DNA from 3 places in the Bacillus sp. SYZHCR11 genome. Region 2 is predicted to be linked to each of the others. Evidence: riboswitches for the same ligand, from Rfam matches in the RefSeq annotation. Region 2 holds a riboswitch; each other region holds the start of a gene.
The links. Region 2 has a riboswitch for S-adenosylmethionine ahead of metE (5-methyltetrahydropteroyltriglutamate--homocysteine S-methyltransferase). Riboswitches for the same ligand answer to the same signal wherever they lie in the genome.
Positions count from the first base shown of each region.

Region 1: it holds a riboswitch for S-adenosylmethionine, as region 2 does, so the genes downstream of both, metK (methionine adenosyltransferase) here and metE (5-methyltetrahydropteroyltriglutamate--homocysteine S-methyltransferase) in region 2, are expected to answer to the same signal.
Region 3: it holds a riboswitch for S-adenosylmethionine, as region 2 does, so the genes downstream of both, AC2CGA_RS05505 (bifunctional homocysteine S-methyltransferase/methylenetetrahydrofolate reductase) here and metE (5-methyltetrahydropteroyltriglutamate--homocysteine S-methyltransferase) in region 2, are expected to answer to the same signal.

Region 1 is NZ_JBXUND010000003.1:21,754-25,947, reverse strand. Features, by position in the region: gene asnB (asparagine synthase (glutamine-hydrolyzing)) at 1-411, opposite strand, end outside; gene metK (methionine adenosyltransferase) at 555-1,757, opposite strand; SAM riboswitch class I at 1,927-2,066, opposite strand; gene pckA (phosphoenolpyruvate carboxykinase (ATP)) at 2,264-3,847, shown strand; gene AC2CGA_RS11925 (DUF2584 domain-containing protein) at 3,890-4,132, opposite strand; gene AC2CGA_RS11920 (alpha/beta hydrolase family protein) at 4,190-4,194, opposite strand, start outside.
Region 2 is NZ_JBXUND010000001.1:1,011,055-1,015,248, forward strand. Features, by position in the region: gene AC2CGA_RS04375 (STAS domain-containing protein) at 1-111, opposite strand, end outside; gene AC2CGA_RS04380 (S8 family peptidase) at 331-1,290, shown strand; SAM riboswitch class I at 1,430-1,584, shown strand; gene metE (5-methyltetrahydropteroyltriglutamate--homocysteine S-methyltransferase) at 1,668-3,956, shown strand; gene yeiL (transcriptional regulator YeiL) at 4,005-4,194, opposite strand, start outside.
Region 3 is NZ_JBXUND010000001.1:1,208,778-1,212,971, reverse strand. Features, by position in the region: gene AC2CGA_RS05510 (GNAT family N-acetyltransferase) at 1-117, opposite strand, end outside; gene AC2CGA_RS05505 (bifunctional homocysteine S-methyltransferase/methylenetetrahydrofolate reductase) at 200-2,041, opposite strand; SAM riboswitch class I at 2,131-2,253, opposite strand; gene AC2CGA_RS05500 (YajQ family cyclic di-GMP-binding protein) at 2,354-2,845, opposite strand; gene AC2CGA_RS05495 (CvfB family protein) at 2,945-3,841, shown strand; gene AC2CGA_RS05490 (BMP family lipoprotein) at 4,012-4,194, shown strand, end outside.

The DNA of each region.
Region 1 (4,194 bases), on a different contig from region 2:
CATGACGCGGTCAGCTTTGTTCCAGATTAAAAACGCAAACATTCCGCGAAGCTTTGAAGCGGCTTCTTCTTTATAATGACGGTATGTCGCAAGGAGCACTTCGGTATCGGAATCTGTATTGAAAGTGTAGCCTTTCGCTTCAAGCTCTTCTCTCAATTCAATGTAGTTATAGATTTCGCCGTTAAAAATGATCCAATATTTTTCGTCTTCATATGATAAAGGCTGTCCGCCGTTTTCTACGTCAATAATACTGAGCCGTCTGAAGCCGAATCCGACGTGCTCGTCATGATAATACCCATCGCTGTCAGGACCGCGGTGAACGATCATTTGGTTCATTTGTTTGATTAGCTCTTCTTGATCTGCGGTTTGAGTTAATGGATGCTTATTAAAAACACCGACAAATCCACACATAGTATAGCCTCCATAAGTGTAATTTTCTAATTGGACCCCCTTTTTATAGACGCTTTGTTACGCCATTGGTTTCACGCTATGTAAAAAATAAGCATGGCAGCATCTACAAAAAGGGAAAGCCGCTTAAGTAAGCGGCTATAAAATTATTCTCCTAGTGCTTCTTTGCGAAGCGCATCCGCCTTGTCAGTACGCTCCCAAGGAAGATCCACATCATGACGTCCGAAGTGGCCGTAAGCAGCTGTCTGCTTATAGATCGGGCGGCGCAGGTCAAGCATTTTAATAATGCCGGCAGGTCTCAGGTCGAAGTTATTCCGTACGACTTCGATCAGTTTTTCTTCAGAAGCTTTTCCAGTATCAAATGTATTGATGGAAATAGAAACAGGCTGTGCCACGCCGATTGCGTATGCAAGCTGCACTTCACAAGAATCAGCAAGACCTGCTGCCACGATGTTTTTCGCTACGTATCTCGCAGCGTATGCCGCTGAACGGTCTACCTTCGTCGCATCCTTACCGGAGAATGCGCCGCCGCCGTGGCGTGCATATCCGCCGTATGTGTCGACGATGATTTTACGGCCCGTAAGACCCGCATCACCTTGAGGCCCGCCGATTACGAAACGTCCCGTAGGGTTGATGAAGTATTTTGTTTCTTCATCGATCAGTTCCTCAGGCACGACAGGGTTAATGACATGCTCTTTCAGATTGCGCTGAATCTGCTCAAGCGTAATTTCCGGGTGGTGCTGAGTTGAAATAACGATCGCGTCGATGCGGACCGGCTTGTTGTTTTCATCATATTCAACGGTAACTTGCGTTTTGCCGTCAGGGCGAAGGTACGGAAGAATGTCTTCTTTGCGGACTTCGCTCAAACGGCGGGCTAGTTTATGCGCCAAAGAGATCGGAAGCGGCATAAGCTCTTTCGTTTCGTTACACGCATAACCGAACATCAGGCCTTGGTCTCCCGCTCCGATTGCTTCGATTTCAGCATCGCTCATTGTGCCTTCACGCGCTTCAAGTGCCTGATCGACACCCATTGCGATATCCGCAGACTGTTCATCAATTGATGTTAAAACAGCGCAAGTCTCCGCATCAAATCCGTATTTGGCGCGTGTGTAGCCGATTTCTTTAATCGTTTCACGGACTGTTTTCGGAATGTCAACGTATGTTGACGTAGTAATCTCTCCGCTTACCAGCACAAGTCCTGTCGTTACAGATGTTTCGCAGGCCACGCGCGCGTTCGGGTCATTTTTTAAAATCTCATCTAAGATACTGTCAGAAATTTGGTCACAGATTTTGTCCGGATGACCCTCAGTAACAGATTCAGATGTAAATAGTCGACGGTTTTTACTCATTCACTTTTCCTCCTGAAAAAAGATCTTTTGCAAGACCTTCTCATATGATACGGAACTCGCTCCCTCTTAATACAATGTCATACTATATCAGAGAATGTTAATTGGCATATTTTATGAAATAAAAAAACCTTTTCCACTCGAGGAAAGGGTTTGGTCTGTGTGCCTTTCACTCTTATCGCTCAAGGAAAATATTAAACCTTGCATCAGGTTAGCACCTTGGTTTCCCACAGTGTTTTCACCTGCTTTTTTACAGAGAAACCGGTTGCTGGGCTTCATCGGGCCTGTCCCTCCGCCAGCTCGGGATAAGAGTATCCGCTCAATGAAATATCTTATCGTAAAAGGGCGGAAAGTGTCAATATGAATTAAAGCGATTGCGCGCCTTTATTTCGGGAAGCAATGGAAAAACACAAACAAAAAACCGTAAATAGTATAGACTATTTTCAGATATATGTTATACTAATTCCACATTCAGCGAAATACAAATAAACCGGCAAAGGAAGGTTTTTATGAAATTAGTTGATTTAACCGCAGATCTTCAAGCATTACTTGCAAGTCCGAATGTGCATCATAATTTATCGGCTCCAAAACTTACCGAAAAAGTGATCAGCCGTAATGAAGGAACGCTGACATCAACGGGCGCCGTACGCGCCACTACCGGCGCATATACAGGCCGGTCACCTAAAGATAAATTTATCGTCCGTGAACAAAGCACAGAAAATCAAATTGATTGGGGCGCGGTGAATCAGCCCATTTCTGAAGAGGCGTTTGAAAAGCTGTACGCCAAAGTCGTCAGCTACTTAAAACAGCGGGATGAACTGTTTGTGTTTGAAGGATTCGCGGGAGCGGATGAAAAATACAGACTGCCGATTACGGTCGTAAATGAATTTGCGTGGCACAATTTATTCGCGCGCCAGCTGTTTATCAGACCGGAAACGGATGAAAGAGACCCGCAAGCGCAGCCTTTCACCATTCTCTCAGCTCCGCATTTTAAAGCAGACCCGGAGACGGACGGCACGCATTCGGAAACATTTATCATTGTCTCTTTCGAAAAGCGCGTCATTTTAATCGGGGGCACCGAATACGCCGGAGAAATGAAAAAATCAATATTCTCCATTATGAACTTCCTGCTTCCGCAGCAGGATATACTGCCGATGCACTGCTCAGCCAACGTCGGTGAAAAAGGCGATGTCGCCCTGTTTTTCGGCCTTTCCGGCACAGGGAAAACGACGCTTTCAGCCGATGCGGACCGCAAACTGATCGGAGATGACGAGCACGGCTGGTCAGATTCCGGCGTTTTCAACATTGAAGGCGGATGTTACGCTAAATGTATCAATCTGAGCGAGGAAAAAGAACCGCAGATTTTTCGTGCGATCCGCTTCGGGTCTGTTCTTGAGAATGTCGTGCTTGATGAAAAAACGGGTGAAGCGGATTACGACAATTCCTTCTACACGGAAAACACAAGAGCCGCATATCCGATTGAGATGATCGGCAATATCGTGCAGCCGAGCATTGCCGGCCATCCGCAGGCGATCGTCTTTCTAACGGCGGACGCATTCGGCGTGCTTCCTCCGATCAGCAAACTGACGAAGGAACAGGCGATGTATCACTTCTTAAGCGGATACACCAGTAAACTCGCGGGAACCGAACGCGGCGTGACATCTCCGCAAACGACTTTCTCGACGTGCTTCGGTTCACCGTTCCTTCCGCTTCCGGCGCATGTATATGCCGAAATGCTCGGGCATAAAATCGACGAACACGGCGTTCAAGTCTTCCTGGTCAACACAGGCTGGACCGGCGGAGGGTACGGAGTCGGAGAACGGATGAAACTTTCGTATACAAGAGCGATGGTCAAAGCCGCTATTGACGGCAGACTGAACCAGACTGACATGACGGCAGACAGCATTTTCGGCCTGCACAGTCCCGTTCATGTTCCGGGCGTGCCGGATGAAGTTCTTCAGCCTGAAAACACATGGAGCGATAAACAAGCATACAACGAAAAAGCGCTGTTTTTAGCCAATGAGTTTAAAGAAAACTTTAAAAAGTTTTCCCATGCAGACTCGATTGCCAAAACCGGCGGACCTCTCGTGTAATCAAAAAAGCCAAGGGCGTTTATGCCCTCGGCTTTTGTTTTTTCAGTTTGTCGAATGAAGCGAAGTGAGTCTGTATGTAATGCTTGTCCGGCCGTTCGCCCATTCGAGCTTTTGGACCTCGCCGGTGCCGGATTTCTCGCCGGTTTTCGTTTTGCGCACGTCCATCGGAATATCAAGAGGATAGACGCGGTAGCCCTCTTTCTCCAATAAAAAGATATTTTCCTCTATCCGTTTTTCATTGCCTTTTGTCACAATCATGGTATTAAATTCAACAGGCATTCCCAAAATGAAAATCCCCTTTCATTCTCTTATTCTTTATTATCATATCATAAATCAGGCATCTTACC
Region 2 (4,194 bases):
CAAAGAATAAATCGAATTCGGATCCGAATCTTCCATCGTTTCGATCCACTCTTTCGCAATTTGATCCACTTGTTCTGAAAAATAGCTGTATAACGCTTCATTTATCTTCATCTCTCTTCTCCTTTCCCATTTCCAATTATAGCGTCAGCGGGTCATGAATGAAAATGAAAGCTGTCAAACTATCCATTTATTTGAAATTTTTTAGTCCGATAGATTACGCCTTTTTTATGAAAATGCTTCAAATGACTCTTTCCGGCCGGCATGCTCTGCCATAAAATAGTAGCAACACCCTTGTATCCACTCGCAAGCATAAAAAAGGAGGGCTTTTTTATGAATGGTGAAATGCATTTGATTCCTTATGTCACGGATGAACAGATCATGGATGTGAACGAGCTTCCTGAGGGGATTAAAGTGATTAAGGCGCCAGAGTTGTGGGCAAAAGGGTTTAAAGGCAAGGATATTAAAATCGCGGTGCTTGACACAGGCTGCGACATCAATCATCCTGATTTGAAAGACCGGATTGTCGGCGGGAAAAACTTCACCGATGATGACGGAGGCAAAGAAGACGTGATTTCCGATTACAACGGACACGGGACACACGTTTCCGGAACGATTGCAGCCAATGATTCAAACGGCGGAATTTCGGGTGTCGCGCCGGAAGCAAGCCTTTTAATCGTTAAAGTTCTCGGCGGGAAAAACGGCAGCGGCAAATACGAATGGATTATTAACGGCATCAACTACGCCGTTGAACAAAAGGCGGACATTATTTCCATGTCACTCGGCGGGCCAAGCGATGTGCCTGAACTGAAAGAAGCGGTCACAAATGCGGTAAAAAGCGGTGTTCTGGTCGTTTGCGCGGCAGGAAACGAAGGCGACGGAGACGAGCGTACAGAGGAACTGTCGTATCCGGCCGCTTACAACGAAGTGATCGCAGTCGGATCAGTCTCAATCGCCCGTAAATCGTCTGAATTTTCAAACGCCAATAAAGAGATTGACCTGGTGGCTCCGGGAGAAAATATTCTCTCCACCCTTCCCAACCATAAATACGGGAAGCTGACGGGCACTTCAATGGCCGCCCCGCATGTGAGCGGAGCGCTTGCCTTAATAAAAGGGCTTGAACAGGACGCGTTTCAGCGGACGCTTTCTGAGGCTGAAGTCTACGCCCAGCTCGTGCGGCGGACCCTTCCTTTGGACATCGCCAAAACATTGGCCGGGAACGGATTTCTATATTTAGACGCGCCTGAAGTGCTGATGGAAAGAGCCGAACAGGCACAGCTGCTGTCTTTCTGATATTTTTCTCGTATAATGATTGATCAGTTTGTCACATCACCAATTTTTAAATTGTGAGATTTTCTATTGACAGTGATCTGAATAAGCTGATAAGATAACCAACAAATGATGTAACTTTTCAAAAAAATTGAAATACTTTCTCTTATCGAGAGTTGGGCGAGGGATTGGCCTTTTGACCCCAACAGCAACCGACCGTAATTCCATTGTGAAATGGGGCGCGTGATTTTTGCGCCGAGACGATTGTCTCATAAGGCACGGTGCTAATTCCATCAGACGTGATCTGAGAGATAAGAGAGGCTTGCATTTTGAAGTTAAAGCCTCTTTCTCTCATGAGAAAGAGGCTTTTTTGTTACATCTCACTTAAAGGAGGAGACTTAATGACAACAATCAAAACTTCGAACCTCGGTTTTCCGAGAATCGGCTTGAACAGAGAATGGAAAAAAGCACTTGAGGCTTATTGGAAAGGAAACACTGATAAAGAAACGTTTCTTAAAGAGCTTGACGGCTTATTCTTATCAGCTGTCAAAACACAGCTTGACCAACATATCGATATCGTGCCGGTCTCTGATTTCACTCATTATGATCATGTGCTTGATACCGCCGTCAGCTTTAACTGGATTCCGGAAAGATTCCGCAGCATCACGGATCCCGTTGATACATACTTTGCGATTGCCCGCGGTGTAAAAGACGCCGTTTCCAGTGAAATGACAAAATGGTTTAATACCAACTATCATTACATCGTTCCTGAATATGATGAAAGCATTGAATTCCGTCTGACGAGAAACAAACAGCTTGACGACTACCGCCGGATCAAAGAAGAATTCGGAGCGGAAACGAAACCTGTCATCGTCGGTCCGTATACATTCGTCACGCTTGCGAAAGGATACGAAGAATCAGAAGCGAAAGCGATTCAAAAACGCCTTGTTCCTCTTTATATGCAGCTGCTGAAAGAGCTTGAAGCAGAAGGCGTCAAATGGGTTCAGATTGATGAGCCTGCCCTTGTGACAGCTTCTTCTGAAGATGTCCGCGCCGCAAAAGACCTCTATGAATCTATTACAAAAGAGCTTTCAGGACTGAATGTCCTCCTGCAGACATACTTTGATTCAGTTGATGCATATGAAGAACTCGTTTCTTATCCCGTACAGGGAATCGGACTTGATTTCGTGCATGATAAAGGCAGAAACCTTGAGCAATTGAAAAAGCACGGCTTCCCGAAAGATAAAGTGCTGGCAGCCGGTGTGGTCGACGGCCGGAACATTTGGAAAATCGATGTTGAAGAACGCCTTGATGCGGCTTTGGATATCCTCAGCCACGCTGATGTTGAGGAGTTATGGATTCAGCCTTCAAGCAGCCTTCTGCACGTGCCGGTGGCGAAACACCCTGACGAGCATCTTGAAAAGGATTTGCTGAACGGCCTGTCATACGCTAAAGAAAAACTGGCGGAACTCGGCGTCTTAAAAGAAGGGCTTCTGTCCGGCAAAGCGGCCGTCAGTGAGCAGATCGAAGAATCAAAAGCGGCACTTAAGGCTTTAAAAGCATTCGCAACCGGAGCGAACTCCGCTCAAAAAGAAGAGCTGAATCAGCTGACGGAAAAAGATTTCTCCCGTCCGGCAAGCTTTGAAGAACGATTGGCGCTGCAGAATGAATCACTCGGTCTTCCCCTTCTGCCGACGACGACAATCGGAAGCTTCCCTCAATCTGCCGAGGTGCGGAGCGCACGGCAAAAATGGCGGAAAAAAGATTGGACGGATGAACAGTACCAAGCCTTTATTAATGCGGAAACGAAGCGCTGGGTTGACATTCAGGAAGAAATCGGCTTAGACGTGCTCGTTCACGGAGAATTTGAGCGGACGGACATGGTGGAATACTTCGGTGAAAAGCTGGCCGGATTCGCCTTTACGAAATATGCATGGGTCCAGTCTTACGGTTCACGCTGCGTACGTCCGCCTGTCATTTTCGGAGATGTCGAATTTATCGAACCGATGACGGTAAAAGATACGGTCTACGCCCAATCGCTGACGGAAAAACACATGAAAGGCATGCTGACGGGACCTGTCACCATCTTAAACTGGTCATTCCCGCGTGTGGATATTTCAAGAAAAGAAATCGCCTTCCAGATCGGGCTTGCCCTCAGAAAAGAAGTAAAAGCGCTTGAAGATGCCGGTATTCAGATTATCCAAGTGGATGAACCCGCGCTCCGCGAAGGACTGCCGTTAAAAACGCAGGATTGGGATGAATATTTAACTTGGGCCGCAGAAGCATTCCGGTTAACGACGTCTTCTGTGCAAAATGAGACGCAGATTCATACGCATATGTGTTACAGCAACTTTGAAGATATCGTAGATACGATCAATGATCTTGACGCGGATGTCATTACAATCGAACACAGCAGAAGCCACGGAGGATTTTTAGAGTACCTGAAAGAACATCCTTACGTGAAAGGCCTCGGACTCGGTGTATACGACATTCACAGCCCGCGTGTGCCGGCAACTGAAGAAATCTATCAAATTATTGATGACGCGCTTGAGGTGTGTCCGACTGACCGCTTCTGGGTAAACCCGGACTGCGGACTGAAAACAAGACAGCAGGAAGAAACCGTTGCGGCATTAAAAAATATGGTCGACGCCGCGAAACAGGCACGAAAAAAACAAGCTCAGCTTGTATAATGAAAACAGCCATCCGTAAATTGCGGGTGGCTGTTTTTTCTGGGCGTGCTACTTATTCTGCAGCGCTTCTGCCAGTTCATACAATGAATCATACTGCTTAATTTGATAGCCCCGCCCCTCTTTTTGCAAATACCCTTTTTGGCAGAATTGCGTCAGCACATGCAAGAGATGACGGTAAGATACACCCAAATAATCACAGACCGTTACGTGCTTCTCTTTATAAACCCCTTTATAAGCC
Region 3 (4,194 bases), 200 kb from region 2:
TGCTCCTTTGACGCTGTCCTGATCATATTTACAATCCTCAATCGTCTGATGGGGGCGCAGCACGCTGTGTCTGATCGCGTATGTGTCTTCTGCGGTGATGGGTTTTACTTCAACCATGAAAAAATCCTCCTTTGCTTGATTCTTTTTCTGTATCGTACCATGAAAAAGCCGCCTGTCATATCAGGCGGCCTCTTCCGCGTCAATGCAAATATACATCAGCCCGCTTTTCATCCTTTTGCTTAATATAAGCTGCAAGTTCTGATGTCAAATCAGAACGGAGAAACGGGGTGATTAAATAAATTCCGTTAAACAGTTCGCACGCCGTGTCGAGAAGCGACTTGGCGATGGCGAGGCCTTCGGTTTTCTGCTTTTGCTTGTCTTCGCCGGCGAGCGCCATTTTTTCCCGGATGCTGTCTGACAGCTTAATGCCCGGGATTTCATGATGAATGAACTCTGCGTTGCGGCTGCTCGTTAACGGCATAATTCCGATATACACCGGTGTTTTGAGATGTTTCGTTTCATGATGAATGTCAATGAGCTGCTGCTCCGAGTAGACAGGCTGGGACACGAAGTAGTCAGCTCCGCACTCGATTTTTTTCTCCAGCCGTTTTACCGCTTTATCAAGATGGCGGACATTCGGATTAAATGCTCCGGCTACGGAAAAGTTCGTTTTCTTGCCGAGCGGTTTCCCTGATAAAGAAATGCCCTCGTTGAATTGTTTAATCAGCCTGATCAAGTCAAAGGACGTTAAATCATAGACGGAGGTAGCCCCCGGAAAGTCGCCGATTTTTGAAGGATCGCCCGTGATGGCTAAAATGTCGGTAAGCCCGAGCGTATCCAGCCCCATTAAATGTGACTGAAGGCCGATGATGTTGCGGTCTCTGCATGTAATGTGAACGAGAGAACGGATATCAAGGCGTTCTTTCAGCAATGAACCGCAGGCGGCATTGCTGATCCGCGGTGTCGCCAATGAATTGTCGGCGAGCGTCAGCGCTTCTATGCCGGTTTCTTTTAATTCAGCCGCCGCTTGCAGAAATTTGTCAAAATTCAATTTTTTCGGCGGATCAAGCTCTACGATAATTGACCGTTTTTGAGCGGCGATTTCGTTTAAACCCGGCTCGGTCCGTTCATTCCGGACGGAGATGACTTCTTCTTCCCGTCTGATTTTCACTTCTTTATCAGTGACGGGAGAAAGTCCGCGGACCGCTTCAGCCATGGCTCTGATATGGTTTGGCGTCGTACCGCAGCAGCCGCCGATAATGCGCGCGCCCTGAGTGCGGAACTGTACGGCGCTCTCCCGGAAATAGGCATCGTCCGTATCATAAACAAGCCGGCCTTCTTCTAAAGACGGGAGGCTGCTGTTCGGATAGACCGATAAATAAGCGTCACGGAATATCGGCACTTCGGTGAGCGCTTCAATCATGTGGTACGGGCCGAGCCGGCAATTGATTCCCGTTATGTCAGCGCCGAGATCGGCAATTGACCTGAGGGCTTCCCGAAGCGGCGTTCCGTCCTGCAGCACGCCCTGTTCGTGCATGGATACGTTCAGCATAATCGGAAGTTCCGTTTCTTTTCTCGCTATCTTCAGCACTTCGCGCGCCTCTTCTAAATCATAGTATGTTTCCAGGAGCAGACCGTCCGGCTCTTCGTAAAGCAATAAATAAAGCTGCTCCCGAAAGCTGCGTTTAATCTCCTCCAGGCTGTAGGCGTTTTTGTTAAATGTGCGGATGCCGCCCATCGTTCCCAATACATAAGCGCCGTCTGAGGAAGCGCGCGCGATTCTGACCGCCTCCTGATTGATTTTTTTCGTTTCATCCTCAAGTCCGTATCTTGAGAGCTTAATAAAATTCGCGCCGTACGTATTTGTCTGGATGATGTCTGCCCCGGCTTCCACGTAAGCCTTATGTATCCGCTTGATTTCCTCGGGCTTTGATACGTTCAGTTCCTCAAAACATCTGTCAATGCCGTAGGAATAGAGGAGAGTGCCCATCGCGCCGTCTCCGATTAAAATCCGTTCTTTTAAGTCTTGTAATAGTCCCATTGTTTGCCTCCTTCGTCACATTCAGCAAGGAAAAAAGAGAAATAAAAAAAGTCTTCTTAAGAAGAAGACTCTGTAATCATTTGTCTCTCTTCTTATCTTCCAAGCTGTTTTTAGCTTGCTGGATTTAGCACCTTGGTCATGGTTTGGGTTAAACCATTACACCGGTTGCTGAAGCGTCGTCGGGCCAGTCCCTCGGCTTCTCTTGATAAGAACGTTCATGTAATTGTCATGGGTTTCCAAAACTTAACTGTGAAAATCCCTTTCTCCAAATTTACCGAAAATAGAGACAATAATCAATAGGAATCACATAATTTATCTAAAATTAATAAATTGAACGTCAATCGGCAGGTCTGCCCCGCGGACGGCTGCAATAATCTGCTGCAGATCATCTTTATTTTTTCCGGTGACGCGCACTTGGTCGTCCTGAATCTGCGACTTTACCTTCAAGCCGGAGTTTTTAATCACCGCGTTGATTTTTTTGGCGCTGTCTTTATCAATGCCCTGTACAAGCTTCGCGCGCTGGCGCACCGTGCCCCCTGAGGCATTTTCGATTTTGCCGTATTCAATGTTTTTCGTCGGCACGTCCCGTTTGATCAGCTTGCCGCTCAGCACATCTTTGAGCTGATTCAGTTTAAACTCGTCATCAGAAATCAGGACAAGTTCTTCCTTTTCTAAAGTTACATCGCTTTTAGATCCTTTAAAGTCATAGCGCGTGCCGATTTCTTTCAGCGTCATCTGAATCGCATTCTGCACTTCGGGAAATTCAACTTTGGATACAATATCAAAAGAACTTTCTTTTGCCATGAGAAAACCTCCTATAACATTTCACTTATGAGTTGATTATAGTAGAATAAAGAGAAATGTCCAACTGCATAAAGCATGAATTTATGCATATTGGAAAAAATGAGAAAAACATCAGCCCCATACGGGCGAATCAGGAAGGACGATAACATGAGACCAGGGCAGCAGCTCACGCTTAGTATAGATCATCAAACCGATTTCGGTTATTTTTTAACCGACGGCGAGGATACGGTTCTTTTACATAACAGTGAAATTACAGAGGATATTGAAGACAGAGATGAAGTGGACGTATTTATTTACGTCGATCATCAGGAAAGACTCGCGGCGACGATGAAAAAGCCGCTCATCAGCTTTTATGACTACGGATGGGTGGAAGTGACGGACGCTGTGGAGGATATGGGCGTATTCGTCGACGTCGGTCTGTCAAAAGACGCGCTCGTCGCAACGGAGCACCTGCCTCCGTACAAATCCGTCTGGCCGCAAAAAGGCGACAGACTGTATTGCATGCTGAAGGTGACAAGCCGCGGACGCATGTTTGCCAAGCCGGCGCCTGAGGATATCATCAGTGAATTATTTACGGATGCAGAGGAAGACGTCATGAATAAAGACCTGACAGGCACGGTGTACAGACTGATCGCATCAGGCTCTTTTCTGATTACCGATGAAGGCATCCGCGCGTTTATTCACCCTTCAGAAAGAAAAGAAGAGCCGAGACTCGGCAGCCGCGTGACGGGGCGTGTCATCGAGGTGAAGGAAGACGGCTCCGTCAACATGTCCCTGCTGCCGAGAAAGCAGGATGCGCTTTCGGTTGACGCGGAGGAGATTCTGACCTATCTGAGATCAAGAAACGGCGCGATGCCTTACGGAGACAAAAGCGATCCTGACGATATCCGCGAACGGTTTCATTTAAGCAAAGCCGCCTTTAAGCGGGCGCTCGGGCACCTGATGAAAAACGGCAAAGTGTATCAGAAAGACGGCTGGACATACGAAAAACAATAAATTTTCTGCAAAAACATCGGTGAACCAAAACCGGTGTTTTTTATTTTCTCAAAAGCTTCTATGCCCTCATTTGTTTATCACCCTGCCGAACATACATATTTTATTGAAATAAAATATTCTGACATCCGAACCGATATATAACTATAGAAAAAAACAAAAGGAGAGTTTCAATGAGAAAAATGGCGATATTTGCGGCTGTACTGCTGCTTGCGCTCAGCACGGCGGGATGTGCCGGCAAATCCGAGGGGGCGGCGGCTGAAAAAACGAAAACAATCGGCATCATGCTGACAGACAACGGCCTCGGCGACCAATCATTTAATGATTCTGGCTTTCAAGGTTTGATGAAAGCAAGA